3 regions of the Agarivorans sp. QJM3NY_25 genome follow, and region 3 is predicted to be linked to each of the others. Evidence: predicted binding sites of a transcription regulator. Region 3 holds the regulator's gene; each other region holds the start of a gene.
What was found. Region 3 encodes sigma-54, which starts transcription at its own class of promoters, with help from an activator protein. Its sites were predicted from a motif close to GTTGGCACGNNNNTNGNNT; they were not measured.
Positions count from the first base shown of each region.

Region 1: the regulator sigma-54 is predicted to act here: its motif matches at 1,940-1,958, upstream of flgF (flagellar basal-body rod protein FlgF).
Region 2: the regulator sigma-54 is predicted to act here: its motif matches at 2,583-2,601, upstream of ACRRSW_RS08995 (FlgO family outer membrane protein).

Region 1 covers NZ_CP194041.2:1,952,246-1,956,418, reverse strand. Annotated here, with positions in the region: gene flgH (flagellar basal body L-ring protein FlgH) at 1-323, opposite strand, end outside; gene flgG (flagellar basal-body rod protein FlgG) at 350-1,138, opposite strand; gene flgF (flagellar basal-body rod protein FlgF) at 1,155-1,901, opposite strand; gene flgE (flagellar hook protein FlgE) at 2,058-3,395, opposite strand; gene ACRRSW_RS09045 (flagellar hook assembly protein FlgD) at 3,426-4,097, opposite strand; gene flgC (flagellar basal body rod protein FlgC) at 4,108-4,173, opposite strand, start outside.
Region 2 covers NZ_CP194041.2:1,942,586-1,946,758, forward strand. Annotated here, with positions in the region: gene galK (galactokinase) at 1-760, shown strand, start outside; tRNA gene ACRRSW_RS08985 (tRNA-Arg) at 947-1,022, opposite strand; gene ACRRSW_RS08990 (flagellar assembly protein T N-terminal domain-containing protein) at 1,381-2,523, opposite strand; gene ACRRSW_RS08995 (FlgO family outer membrane protein) at 2,629-3,213, shown strand; gene ACRRSW_RS09000 (LPP20 family lipoprotein) at 3,194-3,670, shown strand; gene ACRRSW_RS09005 (FlgO family outer membrane protein) at 3,729-4,173, shown strand, end outside.
Region 3 covers NZ_CP194041.2:4,153,888-4,158,060, reverse strand. Annotated here, with positions in the region: gene ACRRSW_RS18955 (HPr family phosphocarrier protein) at 1-69, opposite strand, end outside; gene rapZ (RNase adapter RapZ) at 56-913, opposite strand; gene ptsN (PTS IIA-like nitrogen regulatory protein PtsN) at 940-1,383, opposite strand; gene hpf (ribosome hibernation promoting factor) at 1,392-1,679, opposite strand; gene ACRRSW_RS18935 (RNA polymerase factor sigma-54) at 1,706-3,211, opposite strand; gene lptB (LPS export ABC transporter ATP-binding protein) at 3,263-3,988, opposite strand; gene lptA (lipopolysaccharide transport periplasmic protein LptA) at 3,985-4,173, opposite strand, start outside.

The sequences.
Region 1 (4,173 bases), 2.2 Mb from region 3:
ATGGTTGCCACCCCGCCCGGTACGGTAATTGGATTGAGATTGAAATTTTTATCTTTGGCTAAATCATTACTAGCCGACTTACTTGCTTGAGTTCGTTCTGCAAGGTTAACCACAATAATATCACCAACGCGATGGGCTTTTTTGTCTGCATATAGGTTATTTGCAACAGCTTCAGCGAATAACGAACCAGTCACGCGCGCTTCTATTGCAACTTCTTCTGGATAAACAGGTGCATAAGTCGGGTCATCGGGAACCACGGCATGATTGACGCTTGCACATCCCACCATCGTTATACTCATCAACGCTACGACTAATCTATACATCAGTCATCCCTCTCTCTGATCTGTGTTTACAATTGTTGAGTTGCAAAACTTAACATTTGATCGACGGTAGATATAACCTTTGAGTTCATCTCATAAACACGCTGTGCTTCAATCAAATTCACCAACTCTTCGGTAACATTAACATTGGATGTTTCTAAGGCTCCTTGGCGAATAGAACCAAGGCCATTTTCGGAAGCAATCCCATTTTGCGGTGCACCACTGGCACCAGTTTCTAAATATAAGTTCTGACCTTGAGGCTCTAAGCCCGAAGGATTCACAAAGTCACTCAGGGTAATTTGGCCAATTACCTGACTATCGGTTTGACCGGGCAAGCGAACACTCACTTCACCATCTTCACCCACCGTAAAACTTTGTGCATCGGCTGGTACTTGGATTTCGGGTTGCAGCGGATAACCAGATCCCGGAGTCACTATCGTGCCTTCGTCATTCAAACTAAATTGACCATTACGAGTGTAAGCAGTCGTGCCATCAGGCATTAATACTTCGAAAAAGCCACGACCGTCGATCATCATGTCAAAGGAATTGTCCGTGGTTTGCACATTACCTTGATCATGATTCTTTTGGGTGGCAATCACCTTTGCGCCAGCGCCAATCATTAGACCGGAAGGCATTTTGGTGTTTTGTGAAGAACGCCCGCCAGGCTGATTCACAGTTTGATAAAGTAAATCTTCAAACACCGCTCGGCTTTTTTTATAACCAATAGTACTGGCGTTAGCGAGGTTATTAGAAATAACCGATACATTGGTTTGCTGGGCATCTAAGCCAGTTTTACTGATCCATAATGCGGGATGCATAGTACACTCCTTATTGCTAGCTTAAGCGCAACAAACTGTTAGTCGCTTTTTCGTTTTCTTCAGCAGTTTTCATCATTTTTATTTGCATTTCGAATTGGCGTTGCATGCTAATCATATGAGTCATCTCTTGGACTGGATTTACATTACTGCCTTCTAATGCACCTTTAGTCAGTTCAACCGTAGCGTCTGGTTGGTATACAGCACCTGTGGTACTTCTAAATAAACCATCACCGCCTTTGCTTAAATCTCCAGCAAAAGGCTTACTCAATTTGATTCGGTTAACTTCTTCCAGGGCATCACCTGGCGCACCTTCAGGTCGTATTTCGATGGTGCCATCTTCGCTAATTTCAAGCTTTTCAACAGGTAAAGGGATAATAATCGGTGCATTTTGATTACCTAACACCGGCTGACCTTGCATGGTTTGTAGAACCCCTGCTGCCGAGATCGTAAAGTTGCCATTTCTAGACAATGCTTCTTGACCATCTTTATCTTGAACCGAAATCCAACCTTCTCCCTGAATCGCAACATCTAAATCACGACCCGTGGTTTTTAACATACCGTTGGCAAAATTTTGACTAGGGGTCTCAGTCATGGCAAATACTCGCGACGGTAAACCAGGGCCAAATGCCTGCATCGCTCGTGCGTTTTCTAGATCGGCTTTAAAGCCAGTCGTGTTCGCATTCGCTAGATTATTGCCTCGCACCGCGAGCGACTGCATATTTTGTTTTGCGCCGGTCATCGATATATAAAGTAATTGGTCCATCTTATTCCCTTCGTCAAATAGCTGACTCATGAGAAATAGAGCAATTATGGTGCCAAACAATAAAAACTTATAACAAAGCCAATAAAAAACCATATAAATCAAGTAAATAAAAAGGCAGCGAAGGCTGCCTTTTTATTATTATGTCATCCGATATGATTATCGAATTTGAATAATAGTTTGCTGTAGAGTTGAATTCACTTCCAGTGCTCGAGAGTTCGCTTGGAAGTTTCGTTGCGCACTAATTAAGTTAACTAACTGTTCAGTGAGGTTCACGTTGGCTTGTTCTAAGGAAGCCGAGTTAATTTTACCAAAAGTGCCAGAGTTACCTTCACCTGCAATCGCTTCACCACTTAATTGTGTTTGTTGCCAGGATGTATCACCGATTTGTGATAAGCCCTGATTGTTCGCAAACTTAGCCACTGAAACTTTAGCAATATTCGAAGTTTGACCATTACTATAAGACGCAACCACTAAACCGTCAGGCCCAATATCAATCCCAGTTAATTTACCAACTGTCGATCCATCCTGCGAAAGACTAGACACTTCGAAAGCTGCGTTATACTGAGTCGGTCCGTTCAAATTAAAGATAAGCGTTTGCGTAGAATCTACCGAACCCGTCGCCGCATCCCAAACCCCACCAGGGCCATTTGGTGGCGCAGTTCCTAAAGCGACCGTTTCAATAACCGCAGGCACTGTTGATGCTAAGGCCCCCGTACTATCAAATGTTAAAGTAGCCGAAGCCGGAATCGTCGCGTTGGTATTACCCGCGTTTGGCACATGAGCAGTGCCTCCACTCACGTCGGTCGGTTCACCATCAACATAGATCAACTTATGCCAAGTATTTGCCACAGAGGAATCTTTTACAAAGAAGGTTTCCGCAACATGAGACCCACCCTGAGAATCGTACACAGTCACCGAAGTTGCTGAGGTATAAGTATTACTATCAGAAGGATCGAAGTCACCAATATCATGAGTCGTGCCACTAGAGGGCAAGTTAAAGCTCATATTGACTTCACTGGTTTGGGTCGGTGTACCAACTTCAGCGCTGATCTGAATGGCGTTTGTCGCCGCCATACTCACTGCCGAAGGAGTACCACTGTTATTAACCGTATATCCCTGTAAATACTGGCCTTGCGAATTCACAATAAAGTTATCCGCATTTAATTTGAAGGCACCAGCACGCGTAAATTCGCGAGTCTGGGTAGTCAAATCAGCAGCCGTAACAAAAAAACCTTCTCCACTAATCGCTAAATCCAAAGCATTCTGGGTAAAGTTCAAACTTCCCTGGTGGAACTGCTGTGCAACATCCACCGTTTTGGTTCCGTTACCCACTGCAGTACGAGCATTTGAGAAAATCGATGTTGCATACACATCGGCAAACTCTGCCCGCGACTCTTTAAAACCAACGGTATTGACGTTCGCAATGTTATTCGCGGTTACGTCAAGATCCTTTTGCGAGGCATTGATGCCGCTCAACGCGATATTAAATGACATCTCTCAATCTCCTATCGTTTATATACTTTACTAGGCTTTGGCAACTTCAAGGACATCGCTCATCGCGATACCACCCAAACCTTCTAAATTGACGACTACGCCAGATGTACCACCAGCCAAACTTACACTACTTACATTCGCGAAAGTTGCGGTGGGTAAACTGATCTCTTTACCGCCCTGAACGCCATTTACTTTGACGTTATATTTTCCATCTGGCATTTGATTCCCGTTGGAATCAGTACCGTCCCAAGAGAAGTTCATATTGCCACTCCCCTCACCTAAATCGATAACTGTAACGACTTCTCCAGCTTCATTTTCAATCGTCACTTTAACATTGGTCGTTGCAGCGCCTGTCACCGCTACCCCTTCAAAACCACTGCCCGTATTGTGGGCATAGTCCAAGGGTACCAATACTTTTTGCCCCACTAGCGTTGAGGCTTGCAAAGCTGCAGACGAATTCATAATCGAGTTCATCGTGTCAAATTTGGTTCCCAGCTCGGCGATACCTTCAGAAGTCTGGAAGGAAGCCATTTGCGCGATCATTTCAGCGTTATCAACTGGCTTACTCGGATCTTGATATTGCAACTGGGTGGTCAATAGCGCGAAAAAGTCTTCCTGCCCTAATGACTGATTATTATTACTTTCCGGAACAATCGACTCAGGTTGCCAACGGTTACCTTGTAGTGGATCAATAGTAGACACGACCTACTCCTTAACTTTTACCCAGATTGAGAGTGCTATTTAGCATTTGCTTCGCAGCTTCAGTGACCTGCACATT
Region 2 (4,173 bases), 2.2 Mb from region 3:
TTTAGAAGTGGTTATTGGACAAACCTTTAAGACTCTATTTGATTTAGCTATTACTCAGCAAGAAATCGCTTTAATTGGTCAGGCTGCGGAGAATAACTTCGTCGGTTGTAATTGCGGCATTATGGATCAGCTGATTTCGGCAGAGGGGCAGGCCAATCATGCATTATTAATTGATTGCCGCTCTTTAGAGACTACCGCAGTTGCCATGCCCGAAGAAATGGCGGTGGTGATTATTAACTCCAATAAAAAACGCGGCCTGGTTGACAGTGAATACAATACTCGCCGCGAGCAGTGTGAAGCAGCGGCACGCGGTTTGGGGGTAAGCGCTTTACGGGATGTGAGCGAAACCTTATTTAACGAGAAAGCAGCGACGCTTGAGCCGATAGTAGCCAAACGAGCTAGACACGTCATTACTGAAAATGCCCGTACTTTGGCCGCAGCCGAGGCCCTAAAAGCCAATGATATGGCTAAGCTGAGTGTGTTAATGGAGCAATCACATGCCTCGATGCGTGATGATTTTGAAATTACCGTGCCTGAGGTGGACGCGCTGGTGGATATTGTGAAGCAACAAATTGGCGCGCAAGGCGGAGTAAGAATGACTGGTGGTGGCTTTGGTGGTTGCGTTGTTGCTCTTATGCCACCGTCTTTGGTCGATGGTGTATGCCAAGCGGTCGAGCAATATTATCAGGTTCAAACTGGTTTAAAAGAAACTATTTACGTGTGTAAAGCGATGACGGGCGCGGGAACTATCGTGTCATAGCTGTTCATTCGTTGACTGCTCTATTTGGCGCAGGGTTAGCGATGAGCCGTTGTTATCATTTACTTGGTGTTTTTCAACATAAACCTCGACGTCGTTCGAGGTTTTTGATTTTCTAAGTTGTTATACATCTACGAGTCTGGCAAAATTTTAGTTTGCGCCGAAGATCTTGAGGAAAGTAAAACGAAATGGCGTCCCCTGCGAGATTCGAACTCACGTCTAAGACTTAGGAGGTCCTTGTTCTATCCAACTGAACTAAGGGGACGGGATGGTTCTGCAAACCCTATATTACAGTACTTGGTGTTGCGGCGTTCATTATACCCAGCTTTAAACGTATGAAAAGCTTCGGCTAACTGTTTGATTACTTCGTCGCCAAGTTAAAAGCTAGGGATTTTACGTTTCCCAGAGCATTAGCATAAGATGAACTACAAGTATGTCACTTGGTTTTATAAGCCAAGTACGCTCAAGCTTTCTTTCAAGGAAAAAGGACCGGGATCTTTGGCTCCTTCGGAGCGGGTCGAATATTTAGTTAAGTCATTTTTTCATCGTTCGTGGCTTAGCCTCTGTTCAATGGATCTTAAGCGATTGGTATGGCAATCATCAAAGACAAACAGAGCTAACTTTTATTGTTTACTCACCAAATCGCCAAGTTGGATGTTAGCAGTCATGGTTGGATCGACGGCGACCACAATGGCACTTTGTTGGTAAATCTGCTCAATGCGTACCATGCTATCGGCAATATGTTGTTCTTGTCTGGGAATGTCCCATTGTCCCCAATGATAATTTTGATGGATCAGACTTAATAACATCCCCGGATTTAGTTGATTGGCATGACCTAGGTTAATTTGCCAGCGGTCCGGTCCGAGAACCTTCACGATACTCCCCTGTAAAGGCTGGCAGGCGAGTAATGCATCCACCTCCGAAATCACCGTTTGCAGGGTATCATTCACCGTTTGCCCATAGGCTGAGCGCCAAAATTTAGCCGAGTGAGGTGAGACAATTTCACGCGCGTCAAATTCCCAAGGGGCATTCACCGAAAAACGTTTGTTGTAAATCTCTTCTAGGTCGATGGCGTTATAGACTCGCACATTAATAATGAAATAGCGTTGGGGGTAACTAAAGTTAAAGTGTTTGGGAGCGTAGTCTTGATCTAGCGAAATATTTTCCAGCTCGATCCCTAAAAGGTATTGGGCACCATAACGATGAGCAATATCTTTAATCGCAATAAAGTCATGCACTCCCGGTTGATGGTAGTTTAATGGTAATTTGGGAGGGTGCTTAATATTAAACTGACTCCCTAACTGGCGGGCAATATCATAGGTCCGTTGCTCCACGGCGGGTGATATTTCGTGAATTTGTCCTACTCGTACTTGATTCTGTTGTTTTAAGTAAGGAGGGAGTAACAACAGGTTTTTACTAAAGCCACTGGCTTTACATTGGCCTGTGGCCGGGAAAACATCGGCCTGTAAAACCACAAAGTACTGCTGTCCCCGACGGCCTTCATCTAATACTTTTAAGTTATGCAACGAGCCTTTCGAGACAACTTCCAATTGATCAAGGGTGAGTCTGCCTTCGGTCACCTGACTAATACTGGTTACCGAGGCGCCGGAATACAGAAGTAGCTGTTTGACCGCTTCTTGGGTGGCATTGCTGCGTGCCTGCTCAACATCTTGGCTGATGATGGTCGCGTGACCTTTTGCCTCGTACCACACTGCTTGACTGGGAATGCTAACTAGCATTGCGATCATTAAAATTAATAGTTTCATAAGGCCCTCCTCGTCACTAACTAGCAATAACTGTACCTAAAAAAAGCGTTATTTTTTTGACTGGAATGGTTATTGCTTAATAGTGTTTAGTCGGAGGAGATTACTATGCGTTATACGACTTTACTACTGGCGGTGCTTGCGTTACAAGGATGCAATACCAGCTTACACCATATTACTAATTATCCTTATGTTGAACCAAGGGAACAACAAGATGCAGTATTGTACGCACATGTCGATAATCTTTCTAAGCAGTTAACCGATGATTTAGAGTTGAGTGCTACAGATACGGTCGCGATTAGTTCAGTGGTTGATTTGGACAACTTGCAATCCAGTGATGGATTTGGGCGGCAAATTGCAGAGGCAATGTTTGCCGCTTTATCCCGAGAGGGGATCCATACGGTTGAGGCAAGACTCACCGGACGTTTACAGATGGACCCCGGCTACGGTGAATTTTCTTTATCGCGCGATGCAGAACTTTTACGCGAACAAATGCAAATAAGCTATGTGGTGGTTGGTAGTTTTCAACGAACAACCTCTGGCCGGCATGTGAATTTGCGGCTAGTTAATTTAGCCAGTCAACAGGTGGTGTCGGCCGCTTATCAATTTATTCCAAATAGCGCAGGAGCAAGCTCTCCTCGAGTCACAAGCATGAATGGGAGCTTACAACGCCATGAACAAACTGTACTTTAAAATATGGTCTTTTAGCTTAGCACTATTGTTATTGCTATCTTGTACTCCGACGACTCAGGTCAAGCAGGTTGAATGGACTTATCAGCCTCCTGGCGATTTTACAGTAGTGAATGCGGTTGGTTATGCGCCAATTAGCCAACAAAGGGGAACCGATAAATCAACCAAGCAATTACGGGCGATGAAAGCCTCTAAGCTGGATGCTTACCGTGAATTATCCGAGCAAGTTTATGGGCAACACATTGATAGTACCGCTACTGTGAGTGATTTGGTGTTAGGCAATGAACGTTTAGCGGCTTCGGTGGCTGGGGTAATTCGAGGTGCGAAGGTGATTAATGCCTATGCTGTTGATGATGTGTATGTGACCGAATTACAACTTGATTTTAGGGAGGTATATCGGGTTACTATGTCAATGGCTCCAACTCGGCACCTAGAGAGTCAAAAAACCATACAATTTTAGTAAAGAATTTCGCTTTCATGCCGATATCTTAAGCGTAATGGACGATTAAGGACGTGACATGAAAGGTATTATACTGGTTGCCATGACCACCTCGATGTTGTTGGGGTGCTCCAATAGCTCTTCGATGCAGAAAGTGATGGTGGTGGATCCTTCGAATAACGTAAGTCCGGCTAAAAATGCGCGTTATCTAGAGGGACTGGTGGATGAAGATGGCCAACTGTTTTTAAGCAGTGCACCGAGCCGCTTAGCAAATCCGCCAGAGACTATGAAGAGTGACCCTGATGCTAAAAAAACATTGACCGATTATGTCAATATGATGTCACAGCGTTTGGTTTCTAGCTCTCAATTTGTAAACGCAGACACACCAATCGGGGTTGCCTCATTTGTGCCTCTTGATAACCTACGTACCACCGACCTGTTTGGTATGCAAATTGCCGAAAGTTTTGTGTATGAGATGCAGCAAAGTGGCTTTTCTGTGATTGACTATAAAACCACTGGCTTTA
Region 3 (4,173 bases):
CAGTTTGGTGGCTGGGCGAGCGTGTAAGCCCAGTTTGTTTTTTACGACGACTTGTCTAGTGAGTTTCAAGTTTATGTTCCAAAGTTCGATGGCGCCGCTGCACCTTACGTTTTTGACTAAAGTGTTCAGCCAGTTGTTCGGCGACATAAACACTACGATGTTGTCCGCCAGTACAACCAATTGCGATGGTCAGATAGGCGCGATTATTGGCTTCTAAATGCGGCAGCCAAGATCCTAATAAATCAGCGATTTGCTGGATGTACTGCTCTACAAGAGGCTGCTTGGCTAAATAATCTTTAACCGCTTGATCGAGACCGCATAAAGGTCGTAGTTCTTCTTGCCAGTGCGGGTTCGGTAAAAAGCGAGCATCAAATAGGTAATCGGCATCATTGGGTACGCCATTTTTAAAGCCAAAGGACTCAAACACCATAATTAATTGCTGCTGTTGTTCTCCGGTCACTCGCGATCGAATGAGCTGACTCAATTCATGTACGGATAAACGCGAGGTATCTATTCTTAGGTCAGCATTGCGAGAAATGGGGGCGAGCAGGGCGGTTTCAGATTCTATGGCCTTGGCTAGAGACATGTCGTTTTGACTCAGTGGATGAACCCGCCGAGTTTCACTGTAGCGGCGGATCAGCGCATCATCTTTCGCGTCGAGAAAAATACTTAATAGGTTAAGCTCAGAGCCTTCATCGCGAATTAGTTGACCGATGGGTGAGGGTTCATCAGGTAAATTTCGCACATCAATGCTAATGGCGACTTTGGTGTACTGTCTTTTTAGGTGTTCAATTAAAGGACGCCATAATACGACTGGTAAATTGTCGACACAGTAATAACCTAAATCTTCTAATACTCGTAGTGCGACCGTTTTACCTGAACCGGAGCGCCCGCTAACGATAATCAGTTCCATGATAACCCCTAATAACGATTAGAGTCTTAGGCTATCATGATCGTGTATAATTCGTCATCACTTTGTGCTGTACGAAGTTGTTTGCATATTTGCTTATCGTTAAGTTTTTCAGCAACTTGAGCGAGAGTATTTAGATGTTGTTGACATTGGTCTTCGGGAACCAGTAAGGCAAATATTAAATCAACGGCTTGATTGTCAATGGCGTCAAAGGAAATCGCCGGAGTACAGCGTAATAATACTGCGGTCGCATGGTATTGATTGCCTATTCTACCGTGAGGGATCGCGATGCCTTGGCCAATGCCAGTACTGCCCATGCGTTCACGATTTAATAAACTTTCAAATATACTTTTAGATGTGGTGTCGAGTTGCTTCGCAACTAGTTCACTGATCAATTCCAATGCTCGTTTTTTTGACGAACATTGGACTGCACTTTGGGTGCAGTCCAAGCTTAGTACTTTATCTATTTGCATTACTATGACTAATGTTTGGTGAGTTTTTCTTTATGCTTAATGACTTGGCGATCGAGCTTATCGATGAGGCTATCGATGGCCGCGTACATATCAGCGTGTTCTGAAGTGGCGAATAATTCACCACCATTTAGGTGTATAGTGGCTTCGGCAATCTGATTCAGTTTTTCGACATTGAGAATAACATGGACATTATTAATTTGGTCGAATCGTCGTTGTAGCTTAGTAAACTTAGTGTGGACATATTCTCTCAAAGACTCAGTGATTTCTACGTGGTGTCCAGTAAGGTTAATTTGCATAGATGTCGTCCCCTTTATAGTGGCCTTTAAATAAGGCTCTTACGTTGGTTAGAAGGTGGAATAGCCAATGACTCACGATATTTAGCTATCGTACGCCTAGCCACCTTGATGCCTTGATCTGCCAAAATATCAGCGATTTTACTATCGCTGAGTGGTTTACTGGTATTCTCGGCAGCAACCAGTTTCTTAATTAATGCACGAATGGCTGTTGAGGAGCATTCTCCTCCACCATCGGTAGCCACATGGCTAGAGAAAAAGTATTTGAGTTCGAAGATCCCGCGAGGGGTATGCATGAATTTTTGAGTCGTGACCCTAGAGATCGTGGATTCATGCATTTCAACCGCTTCGGCAACATCATTCAATACCATCGGTTTCATGGCTTCTTCACCATATTCAAAGAAAGCTTGTTGGTGATGCACGATGCAATTAGAGACTTTCAGTAGGGTTTCGTTACGGCTTTCAATACTCTTGATGAACCATTTTGCTTCTTGCAGATGGCTGCGAATAAACTGGGTATCGTTGGCGTTGGTCGAGGTTTTAGTCATCGATGCATAATGTGAATTGATGCGTAGTTTTGGCATCGCGTCAGGATTGAGTTCAACCACCCAGCGACCTTGACGTTTAATCACCGAGACATCGGGAATTACGTATTGGGCTTGATTTGGTTCGACGGCATTACCAGGTCTTGGCTCTAAGGTGTGAATCAGCCGCATCACTTCGCGTAGCTGCTCCTCTTTTAACTTGGTTTTACGGGCCAATAAACGAAAATCTCGATTTGCTAATACGTCAATATGATTCGATACGATGTCTTTCGCTTCATTCAGCCAAGGTGTTTGTTCGCTGAAACGACTTAATTGGATGAGTAAGCATTCCTGTAGAGAGCGGGCAGCAATACCAACTGGATCGAAGTGCTGAATACGTTTAAGTACTGCTTCAATTTCATCTAACTCGACATCTAAATCATTATTTTCAATCGAACGTAGTCCCTCAAGTAATTGCTCACAATCTTGGGTCAGGTAACCTGATTGGTCGACTGCGTCGATGATGGCGAGGGCGATAGCTTGGTCTATTTCACTAAAAGGCGTGAGGCGCATTTGCCAGAGCAAGTGATCTTGTAAGGAGTCAACGGTTTCACCTTGAAACAACATGTCGTTGTCATCACTGCTGCTACCGGATGAAGAGCTGGCAGGAGCCGAGCTCGCGCTGTAAATGTCATCCCAAGTTGAGTCAACCGGAAGATCGTCTGCGACGGTATCTTGACTAATCGCATCGCCAGTTTCCATCTGGCTGCTATCGATCTCCGTTTGGCTATTGTTTGCATCACTATTTTGCTCGCTGGCTGATTTAAATTCAGCCGAGTCTGCGTCATTTGCTTGCGCTTCATCTGCTTCTAGCAGAGGATTACTCTCCAAAGCTTCTTGGATTTCCTGCTGCAGATCCAGCGTCGAAAGCTGGAGTAAGCGTATGGCCTGTTGTAACTGGGGGGTCATGGTTAATTGCTGACCAAGACGCAACTGCAAAGATGCTTTCATTAATTACCGCTGTTCCTTCTTTTTATTATCGCGTTTGAGGACATACTTTAACTATAGCTTGAATTGTTCACCGAGATAAACTCGTTTCACATGCTCATTTTTAAGTATCTCCTCAGGTTTTCCTGAGGCTATCAGTTCGCCTTGGCTAACGATATAGGCGTGCTCACAAACATCTAGTGTTTCTCTTACATTGTGGTCGGTGATCAATACACCCAGACCGCGATCACGAAGATGTTCAATGATTTTTTTTATATCGATAACAGAAATAGGATCCACGCCTGCGAAGGGTTCGTCAAGCAAAATAAACTTAGGTGCGGCAGCTAGAGCGCGGGCAATTTCTACTCGGCGACGTTCACCGCCCGACAGACTCATGCCTAAATTCTTGCGAATATGACCAATATGAAACTCTTCAAGTAAGTCATCGAGCGCGCCCATTTGTTGTTGTTTATCGAGGTCTTTACGTGTTTCTAAGACCGCTAAAATATTCTTTTCTACCGAGAGGCGACGAAAGATAGATGCTTCTTGCGGTAGGTAACCTATGCCTTTGCGAGCCCGGGTATGCATGGCGGTACTTGACAGATCTTCGTTGTCAATTAGGATCCGCCCTTGGTCCCTTGGGACTAAACCAACCACCATATAAAAAGTGGTGGTTTTTCCAGCGCCATTGGGCCCTAATAAACCGACAATTTTTCCAGTTTCAACATTGAGACTCACGTTTTTAACGACCTTGCGCCCCTTGTAACTTTTGGCAAGGTTTTCTGCAATTAAGGTACTCATGGTTGAGGCGTGGCCTTGGGGGCAACTTTGTTGAGTTGTTGGGGTAAGAAAATGGTGGTCACCCGACTGTTTTGGTCGCCCTGAGCAACCATTTCTTGTTTGTTAATGCTGTATTTAATCATTTGACCTTTGACTAAGCTTTCTTCTTGCTTCAGCAGTGCATTGTTAGTAAGCGTAAGCGTTTG